Regions from separate parts of the Pseudobutyrivibrio sp. LB2011 genome, predicted to be linked through region 3. Evidence: predicted binding sites of a transcription regulator. Region 3 holds the regulator's gene; each other region holds the start of a gene.
What was found. Region 3 encodes Rex, which represses fermentation and respiration genes when NADH is low (regulators of the CRP and FNR family bind a similar motif). Its sites were predicted from a motif close to ATTGTTAANTANTTAACAAT; they were not measured.
Positions count from the first base shown of each region.

Region 1: T375_RS05285 (acetyl-CoA C-acetyltransferase) is a predicted target of Rex. The motif match lies at 2,247-2,266, and genes of this name have one in related genera.
Region 2: pflB (formate C-acetyltransferase) is a predicted target of Rex. The motif match lies at 2,593-2,612, and genes of this name have one in related genera.

Region 1 covers NZ_JNJS01000002.1:376,682-381,793, reverse strand. Annotated here, with positions in the region: gene T375_RS05290 (3-hydroxyacyl-CoA dehydrogenase family protein) at 1-765, opposite strand, end outside; gene T375_RS05285 (acetyl-CoA C-acetyltransferase) at 782-1,984, opposite strand; gene T375_RS05280 (glycoside hydrolase family 127 protein) at 2,367-4,310, opposite strand; gene deoD (purine-nucleoside phosphorylase) at 4,380-5,096, opposite strand.
Region 2 covers NZ_JNJS01000004.1:137,341-142,452, forward strand. Annotated here, with positions in the region: gene pflA (pyruvate formate-lyase-activating protein) at 1-175, opposite strand, end outside; gene pflB (formate C-acetyltransferase) at 175-2,433, opposite strand; gene T375_RS08055 (exonuclease domain-containing protein) at 2,749-3,645, shown strand; gene T375_RS08060 (flavin reductase family protein) at 3,647-4,225, shown strand; gene T375_RS08065 (M18 family aminopeptidase) at 4,222-5,112, shown strand, end outside.
Region 3 covers NZ_JNJS01000001.1:482,362-487,473, reverse strand. Annotated here, with positions in the region: gene T375_RS02210 (hypothetical protein) at 126-884, opposite strand; gene T375_RS02205 (redox-sensing transcriptional repressor Rex) at 895-1,521, opposite strand; gene abc-f (ribosomal protection-like ABC-F family protein) at 1,611-3,524, opposite strand; gene T375_RS02195 (polyribonucleotide nucleotidyltransferase) at 3,581-5,112, opposite strand, start outside.

The DNA.
Region 1 (5,112 bases), on a different contig from region 3:
GCAAGCACGATACTTGCTGTCACCTGTTTCGTTGTAAAGAACGTCCATGATTGCAAGGCAAATATCAAGACCGATGAAATCACCAAGCTCAAGTGGTCCCATTGGATGGTTAGCACCAAGCTTCATAGCTGCATCGATACCAGCGATATCTGAAACACCTTCCATCTTGATGAAAGCAGCTTCGTTGATCATTGGGATAAGGATACGGTTTACTACGAAACCAGCAGCCTCGTTAACCTGTACAGGAGTCTTTCCGATTTCCTCAGAAATCTTCTTGATTGTCTCTACAGTCTCAGCAGGTGTGTTAACACCAGCGATAACTTCTACAAGCTTCATTCTATCTGCAGGATTGAAGAAGTGCATACCGATCATTGGACGGTTAAGACCATTTCCGATTTCTGTGATAGAAAGTGAAGATGTGTTTGAAGCGAAGATGCACTCAGGCTTAGCGATTTCGTCAAGCTCCTTGAATGTTGTCTTCTTAACTTCCATATTCTCGAAAGCAGCCTCTACGATGAGGTCGCAATCCTTGCAAAGGTCTTCCTTAAGACCTGGAGTAATCTTAGCTAAGATAGCATCTACAGCTGCCTGCTCCATTTTGCCTTTTTCAACAAGTCTTGCATAACCTTTAGCAATCTTGTCCTTTCCGCCTTCTGCCCACTCCTGCTTAATATCGCAAAGAGCTACTTCATAACCATCAACCATAGCAAATGCCTTAGCAATGCCCTGGCCCATTGTACCTGCGCCAATTACGCCTACTTTCATTTTATTATCCTCCTAATTAACCTTCATATTTTTCTACGATAGTTGCGCAACCCATTCCGCCACCGATGCAAAGAGTAGCAAGACCCTTCTTGTACTCTGGGTTGTGAATCATATCGTAAAGTAATGTTACAAGAATACGAGCACCTGAAGCTCCTACTGGATGTCCAAGAGCGATAGCACCACCGTTTGGATTGAGCTTGTTAAGATCGAAGCCAAGCTCCTTACCAACTGCTACTGACTGAGCAGCGAATGCTTCGTTTGCTTCGTATACATCAAGATCATCAATTGTAAGACCTGCCTTAGCAAGAGCCTTCTTTGTTGCTGGAACTGGACCAACACCCATGATTTCTGGAGCGCATCCGCCAAGTGCACCAGCTACCCATGTAGCAAGTGGCTTAACACCAAGTTCCTTAGCCTTCTCCTCAGACATAACAACAAGTGCAGCTGCACCATCGTTGATACCTGAAGCATTACCAGCTGTAACAACTCCGTTTGGATAAAGAGCCTTAAGCTTAGCAAGACCTTCCATTGTTGTACCAGGTCTTGGGCCTTCATCTGTATCGAAAAGGATTGTCTCCTTCTTCTTCTTAATTTCTACAGGAACGATCTCATCCTTGAATGCACCAGCTTCGATAGCCTTGCAAGCCTTGTTCTGAGAGTTAACTGCGAACTCATCAAGCTCTTCTCTTGTAAGCTTCCACTGCTCAGCTACGTTATCTGCTGTCTTGATCATGTGATAATCATTGTATGCATCCCAAAGAGCATCCTTTACCATTGTATCTACTAAAGCACCCTGGCTGTTTGATGGCCATGTCATTCTGTAACCGAAACGACCATTTGGAAGTGCGAATGGAGCAAGTGACATGTTCTCCATACCACCAGCTACAACAACATCAGCGTCACCAGCGATGATCATCTGAGCTGCCTGGTTAACACAGTTAAGACCTGAACCACAAACAACGTTTGTAGTAACAGCTGTTGTCTCGTTTGGAAGACCAGCCTTGATAGCTGCCTGACGAGCAACGTTCTGTCCTAAACCTGCCTGGATAACGCATCCCATGTATACGTGCTCTACGTCCTCTGGCTTGATTCCAGCTCTCTTAACTGCTTCCTTAATTACGATAGCACCTAAGTCTACTGCTGGAGTGTTGCTAAGTGATCCGCCCATTGTACCAATGGCTGTTCTACATGCGCTAGCAATAACTACTTTTTTTCCCATTTTTTCTTTCTCCTTTGTAGAAATAATTTGTTTTCGGTATAGATAAGTACCTTCTTTTGTCAAAATTCCACAATTATCAGCTTTTAAAACTGTTAATTTTTTAACGAACCTCTTCAAAAAAAAAGCGCTCACCTCTCGCCGTCGTTGTGAAAATATTAACACAACTCCAATTTCATTTCAATGAGAATTTTTGTCATACTTTACTATGTAAATGGTAACTTTCAGAATATTCATCACCAAGTTGCTCAATTCTCACACTCCGCTCGTTAAATAATTATCAAGAAATGGCTTATTTTCGTTAAAAAGGAAACCGCAATTTTAAATTGCGGTTTCCGAATTGTGTCTATGCATGTGAAAATTTATTATAAATTCGAACATGCTATTATTCTCTAATCCATACCTGCATCTCGTTTTCGCCTCTATTTGCCCATGCATAATATGGAATAAACTTAATCTTTGTGTTTTCTTTCTTTATTGTTTCTGTGAAGTATAGTGAATTACCGTTATCAACTACAAGTCTTTCAGCTTCCCCCTCAATAACACCTACACCATTCAAAAGCTTTTCGTCAAAATGATATTCAAGCTTATTGTCAGCAGGTAAACTAATATTATTTAGATTGTCACCATTATCGACTCCTTCAATGCAATAGATGAAAGGGCCACGTCCGATTGCAACTTTGCCATTGTTCTCAGATACAAGTGGATTACAATAATAACGTCTTACAGACATTTTAAACTTTAGAACCATGCTGACTTTTTCATTAGCTTCCAATTCCAAATATTGATAGCCTTGATCAGTATTTATAGGTACTTCTTTTCCATCAACTATAAGACACTTTTCGTCTGCCCAACTTGGAATTCTAATTCCAAATCTGATTCTATCAGCCCCTGAATTCTTAACAGAGACTTTCACAGTTTCGTCCCAAGGGAACTCAGTCTCCTGTGTTATTTCCACATAGTTGTTTCCAACGTTGATGTGAGACTCAGAATCAATATACTGATTAAGCAGAATTCCGTTCTCCTTAACTGTATAGATATAGTCATCAAGCGATGTAATCATTCTTGCCAGATTTGGTGGACAACAAGCACATCCAAGCCATGCTGGACGAACAGGCTTTACATGACTTTTGGTAGGATCCAGCTTTGACTTTTTAGGATTTACTTCAAGAGGGTTTACATAGAAGAAATGTTTACCATCAAGTGCCATTCCAGCCAACGCGCAGTTGTACAGTGCTCTTTCCATAACCTCTGCATATTCACTGTCTGGCTCTATTCTAAGCATTTGTCTTGCAAAGAAAATTAGTCCAATTGCAGCGCAGGTTTCACAGTACATGGTGTCATTTGGCAAATCATAATCAAGTGTAAATGACTCTCCTATAACAGTAGATCCAATACCTCCTGTAATGAACATTCGCTTTTCTACAACGTCTTTCCAAAGACGTTTACATGCTTCGAAGATTTCTTTATCTCCTGTTTCTGCAGCTAAATCTGCAAGTGCAGTACACATATATACCAGTCTAACGGCATGACCTTCAGCAGTTTCCTGTTCAAGTATTGGTTTATGATTTTGGAAATATGTGTCAGGCATGTTCTCAATTCCATTTAACGCATTAGGACCATCATATTTCTTTGCCTGCTCTTTGAAAAACTGAGGATTCTTTCCTCTTTCAAGCAAGAAGTACTTTGCCAAATTCAAATAGCGTTTTTCTTCTGTTGCTCTGTATAATCTCAGCAAGCCTATTTCGATTTCCTCATGTCCATCATAGCCATGAATTTTTCCGTCCTCTGGCCCAAAGTTCGCATCAATATTATCAGCACATTTCTTTGCTACATTAAGTACTTTTTCATTTCCTGTAGCATCATGATAAGCCACTGCAGCCTCAATAAAATGACCCATACAATATAGCTCATGGCTGCCTGCTAATCTTTTGTATCTACTATCCAATCCCAAGATTGAAAAGTAAGTATCTAAGTATCCATCCTCTTCTTGAGCATCAGCTATTAAATCAATAACTTCCAGTGCTTTAGCCTCAAGCTCAGGATTCATTTTTTCCCTAAGGGAGTATGCTACGGCCTCCAACCATTTATACACATCACTGTCCTGAAAAGTCCAACCATAATGTGTTCCTTTTTCTCGTCCTGCTGCAATTTTAAAATTAGCAATTGCATGGCTTTTCTCGTTTGGGATTGAATCGTCGTTTCTTTCCTTCTCAATAACGATATCCGCCTGGTCGTTTAAAACGCTCCACTGAAAAGGAATCATTTCTGTCCTTACAAGTCCGCGATATCTTCCCCAAAACTTTGATGTAATACTAATCTGCCCCATGGTAATTCCCCCTTTTTTCATAAAAAATGAAGTCACTATTAAAAGTGACTTCATAATACTCATATTAAATTAAAGTGCAATAGCTGTCTCAAGCGCAAGCTTCATCATCTCTGTGAATGACTTCTGACGATCCTCAGCTGGGATTTCCTCAGATGTAACGAAAGAATCAGAGATTGTAAGCATACATGTAGCGTTCTTTCCAAGCATGTTTGCATTGTTGAAAAGAGCAAAGCTTTCCATTTCTACGCAGTCGCACTGGCAACGCTCTTTAACTGCCTGCCATCCACCCATTTCTGGTGCTGTATAGAACTGATCTGCAGAGTGTACCTTTGCAACCTTTGCATCGATACCAAGCTCCTTAGCCTTTGCAATAGCAATATCGTTGATCTTCTTGCTTGGGTAAAGAGTCTTCTCCTCTACGCCATTTGTGTACTTAGCAAATGTGCTGTCTGAATATGCGCTCTCAGAAATAACTACATCAAGAACGTTAAGCTTGTCTGTGTAGCTTCCTGCAGAACCGATACGGATGATGTTTTCTACATCATAGAAAGCATAAAGCTCGTATGAGTAGATACCGATTGAAGGCATACCCATACCACTAGCCATTACAGATACTGGTACTCCCTTGTATGTTCCTGTGAAACCAAGGCAGTTACGAACTGTATTAACACATTTTACATCCTCTAAGAAATTTTCTGCTACAAACTTTGCTCGTAATGGATCGCCTGGCATAAGTACTGTCTTGGCGAAATCCCCTTTTTTCGCTTCATTATGTGGTGTTGCCATAAAACAAACCTCCTTT
Region 2 (5,112 bases), on a different contig from region 3:
CAAGGACCTGATCTGCAGTATACTGCTCGCCCTGATGCTCAGCCCATGTCTCTGGGTTGTGGCAAAAAGCACAGCGCATCTTGCATCCATTTAAGAATATTATATAACGAACTCCAGGGCCATCAACGGCCCCGAAGCTCTCAAATTTATTTATATAACCAAGTATTTCACGCATTATAGTGCCTCGTGGCAAGTACGTGCGATAACGTCCATCTGCTGTTCCTTAGTAAGGTCGATGAACTTAACAGCGTATCCAGATACACGGATTGTGAAGTTAGCGTACTCTGGCTTCTCTGGATGCTCCATAGCATCGATAAGCTTTTCTTTACCGAATACGTTAACGTTGAGGTGATGAGCACCCTGATCGAAGTATCCGTCAAGTACGTTAACAAGGTTGTTAACACGCTCTTCCTCTGAGTGTCCAAGGGCACCTGGGTTGATTGTCTGTGTATTAGAGATTCCGTCAAGTGCTTCTTCATATGGAAGCTTAGCTACTGAGTTAAGTGAAGCAACAAGACCGTTCTTCTCTGCACCGTATGCTGGGTTAGCACCTGGTGAAAGTGGCTCGCCTGCTGGTCTTCCGTCTGGAAGAGCACCTGTTGCCTTACCGTATACAACGTTTGATGTAATTGTAAGGATAGATGTTGTAGGCTCTGAATCTCTGTATGTGTGGATGTGACGAAGCTTAGTCATGAATGTTCTAAGAAGCCATACAGCAATCTCATCAGCTCTGTCATCATCGTTACCGTAACGTGGGAAGTCACCTTCGATTTCGAAATCCTTTGTGATTCCATTCTCATCACGGATAGCCTTAACCTTTGCGTACTTGATAGCTGAAAGTGAATCTACACAGTGTGAGAATCCAGCGATACCTGTAGCAAATGAACGGCGTACGTGTGTATCAATAAGTGCCATCTGGCAAACTTCATAGTAATACTTATCATGCATGTAGTGAATCATGTTGAGTGCACCAACATACATGTGAGCTAACCAATCCATCATCTGATCAAACTTGTGCATAACCTCGTCGTAATCAAGGTACTCAGATGTGATAGGTGTGTACTCAGGACCAACCTGATCATGTGACTTCTCATCAACACCACCATTGATAGCGTAAAGAAGACACTTAGCAAGGTTTGCACGAGCACCGAAGAACTGAAGCTCCTTACCTGTTTCTGTAGCAGATACACAGCAGCAGATTGAGTAATCATCGCCCCATGTAACTCTCATAACATCATCGTTCTCGTACTGGATAGAAGATGTGTTTACAGAAATCTTTGCAGCGTACTTCTTGAAGCTTTCAGGAAGACGGCTAGAGTACATAACTGTAAGGTTTGGCTCTGGTGAAGGACCCATGTTTTCAAGTGTGTGAAGGAATCTGTAGCAAGTCTTTGTAACCTGGTGACGTCCATCAAGACCGATACCACCAACTTCAAGTGTAGCCCAAACTGGGTCACCTGAGAATAACTGGTTGTAAGACTCGATACGAGCAAACTTAACCATACGGCACTTCATTGTGAAGTGATCTATGATTTCCTGTGCCTCAGACTCTGTGATAACACCGTTTGCAAGGTCACGTGTCATGTAGATATCAAGGAATGTAGAAACACGTCCTACTGACATAGCAGCACCGTTCTGAGTCTTGATAGCTGCAAGGTAACCAAAGTATAACCACTGAGCAGCTTCCTTAGCGTTTGCAGCTGGCTTAGAAATATCAAAGCCGTAAGAAGCAGCCATTTCCTTCATGCCCTTAAGAGCGTTAATCTGGTCTGTGATTTCCTCGCGAAGCTGGAAGTCATAACGTCTCATACCCTGACGATTTGTGTTAGCGAAGTCAATCTGCTTCTTTTCGATAAGGTAATCGATACCGTAAAGAGCAACTCTTCTGTAATCGCCTACGATACGACCACGGCCGTATGTATCAGGAAGACCTGTAAGAATTTTATTGTGACGAGCTTTCATAATCTCTGGTGTGTAGATATCGAAAACTCCCTGATTGTGTGTTTTGTGATAAACAGTAAAGATTTCGTGAAGCTTCTCGCTTGGCTCATAACCGTACATTCTGCAAGACTGCTCAGCCATTTTAATACCACCGTATGGCATGAAAGCTCTCTTAAGAGGCTTGTCTGTCTGAAGACCAACGATTTGTTCAAGATCCTTTGTGTCCTCGGAAATGTAACCTGGGCCATAAGAAGTAAGAGATGAAACAATTTCTGTTTCCATGTCTAAAACGCCGCCCTTAGCACGCTCAGCTGCCTGAAGTTCCTGAAGCTTACCCCAAAGTGTGTTAGTAGCATCTGTAGGACCTGCTAAGAAAGACTCATCTCCATCATAAGGAGTGTAGTTGTTCTGGATGAAGTCACGTACGTCAACGTTATCTTTCCAAACGCGACCGACGAAACCATTCCATTGTGCGAAATCATGATTTGCCATTGATTTGTTTCCCTTTCTGTTTATAAAAATATAAAAATTTATAGTTCTGTTTGTAAGCTAAGTGGAAGCCTTACAAACGCCGGCTAGTGGGGTTATATTAGCCACAATTTGGACAGTTAGTTGTGTCTAACAATCTAGCCTCTAATAATATACCATAGGAGTGACAAAAAATTCACAATGTATTAAAATAAAAACATTTTTGGATGTATTTCTGCAAAAACAAATTGCGTGTGATTTATTATTTATGGCTTTTGTATAGTAGAGATTTTTTTGGTACAATGAATTCACATTAATTTACAAAGTTTGGAGATAAATTTGGCTACAAATAATACAAGTACAAAAAACAAAGTAAAAGGGCCTAGTCAGACTGCTCCTGCAGGATACAAAGGCAAGAATCAAGCATTCCTTGATGCGGAATATCTTAGTGCGAGATATAAAAAGAGTTCCATCGAGGATGTTATTTCTGTGGGCGTAATTATTACAAACCCAGCCCATGAGGAGCTTGATAGATTCTACTCAACAGTTCAGCTAAGACCTGGCCATAAGTTACCGCCGCTTATTACTGAGCTCACTGGTCTTACCAATGAAGATTTAGAGGACGCTCCAGCTTACGAGGATGTTATGACTGAGCTTATCACTCGCATTCGTAAGTTTCAGGTTGGAAAAATCTGCGTTTGGGGCGGAGATAAAAACAGCTTTCAAAGAGATTACGAATCCAGAAATCTGGAAAAGCCACTTAAGCGAAGCGTTGCAAAGTTTATCAGCACTTTTGACAATATTCAAAAAGAAGTCAGCTTGGATGTTACTGGAGGTTTAGATGCAAATCTTTCCCTTGCAGATATGAAAACAATCTGTGGCCTTGGCGGTCATGTGGAGCATAACGCTCTTGCAGATGCTGAAGACATGCTTAACTGCATCAGAATCATCGAACAGGATCAGATGAAGTACGATGGAGTACGAGCAGCTGAATATAAAAAGTTCAGAGGCGAATACGTTAAAAATAGAAGCTTTGGTGATGTGGAAGAGGATGATGAGCTAATCATCGATTCTAAGATAGGTACTGATTTCTTGGAAGAATTAAAGCGTAAAGGCTTCCACGAGAATCCAAAGACAAAAGCTTTTATGGATGATTTAGGATTCTTACTCGGTCAGGGAAATGTATATATGGGTACTTTCTCTGAGATGATGGAAGAAAAGTCTAAGGAGATATAAAATGGGAAAACAAAAGTGGAAAGCAGGTAATATGATTTATCCACTTCCAGCTGTAATGATTACATGCCGAGATAAGGAAGGGAATGATAATGTGTTTACTGTTGCATGGACAGGAACAGTATGTACCAATCCGCCTATGGCATACATTTCAGTTAGGCCTAGCAGATACTCATACAATATGATAAAAGAGACAGGTGAATTTGTAATCAACTTGACTACAGAGGAGCTTGCTTTTGCTACAGATTTCTGTGGTGTCAAAAGTGGTAGGGATGTAGATAAGTTCGAAGCTTGCGGCCTTCACAAGGAAATGGCTGATGAAGTCAATGTTCCTATGCTAGTTGAATCGCCAGTCAACATCGAGTGTAGGGTGAGAGAAGCACATGAATATGGTAGCCATACTATGTTCGTTGCAGATGTTCTTGCTGTGCACGCAGATGAGAAATATATGAATGAAACAGGAAAGTTTCAATTGGAAGAATCAGAGCCATTGGCATATTGCCATGGCACTTATTTTGGCCTTACAAAACCAAAGGGTACCTTTGGTTACTCTATAAAAAAGAAAGAAGGAAAGAAAAAATGAACAAGACAGTAAGAGGACTATTTGAATTTATAGAGGAGAGCCCATCTCAGTTTCACGTTGTGGCAAACGAGAGACAGAGATTTTTAGATGCTGGTTTCGTAGAGTTAAACGAAGCTAAAGAGTGGAAAATCGAGCTTGGTAAGAACTATTTCGTTACAAGAAACGGTTCATCAATTCTTGCATTCAGAATGCCTAAGGATTCACTTAAGAGCTTCATGATTATGGCTTCACACAGCGATTCACCAACATTCAGAATCAAAGAACAGCCAGAAATGAAAGAGGGCCACTATGTAAAGCTTAACACAGAAAAGTACGGCGGAATGCTTATGGCTCCTTGGTTTGACAGACCACTTTCAATCGCTGGTCGTGTAATTGTCAGAAGCAAAAATGGTATCGAGACAAAGCTTATAGATTTCGACAGAGATCTTTGCATGCTTCCTTCACTTGCAATCCACATGAACAGAGAAGCAAACGATGGTTACAAATACAATCCACAGAAGGATTTACTTCCACTTGTATCTATGGATGAAAACTTTAATCTTAAGAAGCTTGTTGCAGCAGAGCTTTCAGTTAAGGAAGAGGAAATCGTAGGTTCTGATTTATTCCTCTACAACAGAGAGCCAGGTAAAGTTTGGGGTGCAGACGAAGAATTTATTTCTATCAGAAGACTTGATGACCTTCAGTGCTCATACAGCTCAATGATGGGACTTCTTGCAGCTAAGAATTCAAACACAGCAGCTCAGATTCACGTAACATTTGATAATGAAGAAGTAGGAAGTGGTACAAAGCAGGGTGCTGATTCTACATTCTTATATGATACTTTGGTTCGCATTAACGAAGCTATGGGTGGCAATAACTCAAGCCTTCTCACAGCAATTGCAAATTCA
Region 3 (5,112 bases):
TTGGACCCGTCTTCCATAAATACTCCTTTCTCGAAATACGTAAATTATCACACTAATAATGATACCATATATATAAGAAAAAGACTAAACATTATAGTGTTTAGTCTTTTAAAAAACAGTGAATTCTATTCGTCTGCGGAAGACTCTGCTTCCTCTGTATCTTCTTTTGATTCTTTGGAAACTGCCTCCAAATCAACTTCTTCAAGCTGGATATCAGATAAGTCTGTTTTGTCGTTTTCATCCTGCTTGTCTGAAGGTGTTTTAACAGGTTCGCCCTTGTCGTCGATTGTTCCGATATAGAAATCCCCATTCTGCATATCAAACAGATTTAGCACTTCCATACCAAAAACATCATGCATATATGAATAAATCTCTTTATTGTTAATCTCACGATTATGCTTGCGAATAACGTTTTTCTTAAGCTGAACCCTGACATCCTTAATCCAGTTAGTGATTTCCTCAGCTTCTGTGGAATTAGTGCGAAGTTTGTCATAGCAATAATCCATAGTAGCCAACATCAATTCTCGATTAACATCATCTGTCTGCTGTGGAAGCTCGCTAAGCTCGTCTTCATTTGACTGAATACGTTCTTTGCATTCTTCCAAAAGTCTTTTATCATCATCCAACTTCTTAGAAACTAAATCTGAAGTTCCTTCCATATTGGACATGACTGAAGCCATCAAGTTTTCTTTGACTTTCTTAAGATCCTTAAGTTCCTTTTTAAGCTCAGCCTCACGTTTCAGTAAGTCATTTTCCTGCTTTTCAAGCTCTTTAACCTGTTCTGGCTTTCCACCTAAAGCAAAAAGTCTATGCCATTTCTGATCCAAAATAAGCATAGGGACCTTGATTTTGGAAATGGCAGTTGTAAAATCCCTGTCCGCCATATACATTCACCTACTTCTGTTGAGTAATGTTATAAGAAAGTTGCATCAAACTATCTGATAAATGAACATTCTCTATAATAACATCAGGAATATCATCTAAATCAACGTGAGCAAAGTTCCAAATTGCATGAACACCAAGAGAAACAAGCTTTAAAGCTGTAGATCTGGCGTTTGACTTTGGCAATGTCAAAGCTGCAATCTCAACATCATTATGCTTAATGAATTCTGGAAGCTCATCAAGCATCTGAACAGGAATGTCTCTAACCAACTTTCCTTTAAGCTCAGGATTAACATCGAATAATCCAATAATTTTGAAGCCTACACGCTCAAATTTAACATAACCTGCAATAGCCTGGCCTAAGTTACCAGCGCCAATAACGATAACATTATGTGTTTCGTTAACTCCCAAGATATTTCCGATTTCATCATGTAAATATGCAACATTATATCCATAACCCTGCTGGCCAAAACCACCAAAGTTGTTAAGATCCTGTCTAATCTGAGATGCTGTAACATGCATTCTCTTGCTTAAATCATTTGATGAAATTCTTTCAACACCATCGTCTAAAAGTTCGCCCAAATATCTGTAGTACCTAGGAAGTCTTCTGATGACTGCTTGTGAAATCTGTTTATCCAAACCATATACCTCCTAATTACAATTTTCAATCTTAATTATAAAATCACACAAAAACTATGTCAAGATTTTAACAAAGACTTAATAAATGCTTAAGATAAACTTAACTCCTCCCACTGAGAATATAAATCTTCCAGTTTTGAATCTATTTCATTCTGTTCTGCAGTTAATTCGTTGAGTTTTGCAGAATTTGTCATATTCTCTGGCTTTAAGAATTCGTCTTGAATCTTTGCCTTTTTTTCTTCTAGTTTTTCTATCTCTTCTTCGATTTTTGAGATTTTGTTTTGAAGCTTTCTCTTTTCTGCCTCAATTCTCTTTTGTTCTTTAAAATCAAGCTTTGCTGCTGTAGCGTTAGAATCTGCTACAGATTCCTGGGTTGAAACAACATTTGCTGCAGAAAGTTGTTCCTTCTTTGCAATATAATCATCGTAATTGCCAAGGTACTTTGTAAAATGACCATCTGAAAGTTCAAGAATCATATTTGCAGTACGGTTAACAAAATATCTATCGTGACTTACATAAAGCAAAGTTCCATCATATTCGTTAAGTGCTTCCTCGAGCATTTCTTTCGAATCCATATCAAGATGGTTTGTAGGCTCATCAAGGATTAAAAGATTAGACTTAGAAAGCATAAGCTTTGCAAGAGAAACACGTCCTCGCTCTCCACCGGATAACTCGCTAATGCGTTTAAAAACATCATCCTCTGTAAACATAAATGCAGCTAATGTGTTTCTAACCTGTGTCTCTGTAAGATATGGATAAGCGTCATGAAGCTCACTGAAGATAGTGTTTGACTCAGTAAGTCCTTGCTGCTCCTGGTCATAATATCCAACAGTAACATTTGCCCCAAAGCGAATCTCTCCTGATTCAAAATCTGTAAGGCCATTGATACACTTAAGGATTGTAGTCTTTCCTGTACCATTATCACCTAAAATGGCAATTCTATCCCCTTTGTGAACCTCAAATGATAAGTCTGAAAAGATATTTTTATCATCATATGATTTTGTCACATGAGAAAAATCTAAAACATCCTTGCCACTTTCCTTTTCCACCTCAAGGGTAAGTCGCATTCTAGGCATATCCTTATCAGGGGCATCCATAATATCAATCTTATCAAGCATTTTCTTTCTGCTTTCAGCTCTTTTAATGGATTTTTCCCTGTTGAAGGATTGAAGCTTTTCTATAACAGCTTTCTGGTGTTCTATTTCCTTTTGCTGCTTTTCATAGCTGCGCTCATATGTGAGCTGATATAAAGCCTTTTGCTCAGAAAAAGCTGTATAATTTCCTGTATATACACTAGTGCGTCCGTAGGATAAATCAACAACATGATCTACAATTTTATCAAGGAAATATCGATCATGAGCAACAATTACAACTGCGCCTTTATATGAAGATAAATATCCTTCCAACCACACGATTGAATTCAAATCCAAATGGTTTATAGGCTCGTCTAATAGAAGCAAATCTGGTGATGATGCAAGAAGACGTCCCAAACTAACTCGCGTCTTCTGACCACCAGAAAGCTCATTCATGCTTTTATTTAAATCATCCCCTTCAAAACCAAGGCCTTTCAATATGCCTACAGCTTCCGAACGGAATGTATATCCACCTAATAAATCAAATTGATGCTGTAACTTATGATAACTTTCCATAAATGTCGCAGCATCTTTACTATCAAGGTTTGACATCTCCATTTCCATGTCTGAAAGACGTTTTTCCATGGAAAGCAAATCTTCACGTGCACTAAGTACTGTATCTAAAATGCTACTACCGAAAGAATCTTCCTGATACTGAGCCAGATAGCCCATAGTAGCATCTTTTTTAAGAGTAACTTCGCCACTGTCCGCTGGTAAATCTCCAACTATTATTTTCAATAGCGTAGACTTTCCCGTTCCGTTGTTACCAACGATAGCTACTTTAGAACCCTCATCTACTGTAAAAGTGGCATCTTTTATAATGCCATCTTCACCAAATGATTTAAAAATATGCGAAACATTAAGTAACATAGTTTTTCCTTAAAAAATGCGCCTGACTAATGTCAGGCGCCAAATAAAATCTAATTTTACTGAACATCCTTAATAGAGAAGCTGATGCGTCCCATCTTGTCCTTGCCAAGGCATACAACCTTAACAGTATCACCAAGAGTAAGAACATCTTCTACTCTGTCAATTCTTTCCTTAGCAATCTTAGAAATGTGAACCATTCCTTCCTTGCCTGGAGCGAACTCGATAAATGCACCGAATTCCTTGATGCTTACAACTTTACCTGTGAGGATCTGACCCTGCTCAAAATCAGTTGTAATGATTTCAATCATTCTCTTAGCCTCATCCATCTTTGCAGCATCTGTACCACAGATTGAAACGTTTCCGTCATCTGTAATATCAATCTTAACATCACATCTAGCAATGATTTCGTTGATTGTCTTACCACGCTGACCAACAACATCACCGATCTTTTCTGGATCAATTGAAAGCTGGATAATCTTTGGAGCATACTCGCCAACTTCCTTACGTGGCTCAGCGATTGCCTTGCTCATGCAGTTGTCCATGATGAAGAATCTAGCCTCACGGCAACGAGCGATAGCACCCTCAACGATTGGACGTGTAAGACCGTGAATCTTGATATCCATCTGGATAGCTGTGATACCTTCTTTTGTACCTGTAACCTTGAAGTCCATATCGCCGAAGAAATCTTCAAGACCCTGGATATCTGTAAGAAGAACGAAATCGTCATCTGTATCGCCTGTAACAAGACCACAAGAAATACCTGCAACCATAGCCTTGATAGGTACACCAGCTGCCATAAGTGACATACATGAAGCACATGTTGAAGCCATTGATGTAGAACCGTTTGACTCGAATGTCTCAGATACAGCACGAATTGCATATGGGAATTCTTCTGGTGTAGGAAGTACTGGAAGAAGTGCTCTCTCTGCAAGTGCACCGTGTCCAATTTCTCTACGTCCTGGTCCTCTAGAAGGCTTTGTCTCACCTACTGAGTATGCAGGGAAGTTATAGTGATGCATGTATCTCTTCTCAGTAACGAAAGCATCAAGACCGTCGATCTTCTGAGCCTCTGAAAGAGGAGCAAGAGTTACAACATCGCAAATCTGTGTTTGTCCACGAGTGAACATAGATGAACCATGAACACGTGGAATAATATCTACTTCTGCAGCAAGTGGACGAATCTGTGTGATCTCACGACCATCTGGACGCTTGTGATCCTTAAGAATCATCTTACGTACTGTCTTTTTCTCGTACTGGTAAATTGCCTCACCAAGAACAGCAAGCCATTCTTCGTTATCAGCAAATGCTTCTTCAAGACGCTCAGTGATCTGACGGATATTCTCCTCACGAACCTGCTTCTCGTCTGTGAATACAGCACCTTCCATCTCCTCAGGAGTAACGATTTCCTTCATCTTTGCGAAGAGCTCCTCAGGAATTGCGCATGATGTGTACTCATGCTTTGGCTTACCGCATTCCTTAACCATCTCATCGATGAATGCGATAACTGTCTGGTTAACATCATGACACTTGTAGATAGCTTCAATCATCTTGTCCTCAGGGATGATGTTTGCGCCAGCTTCAATCATGA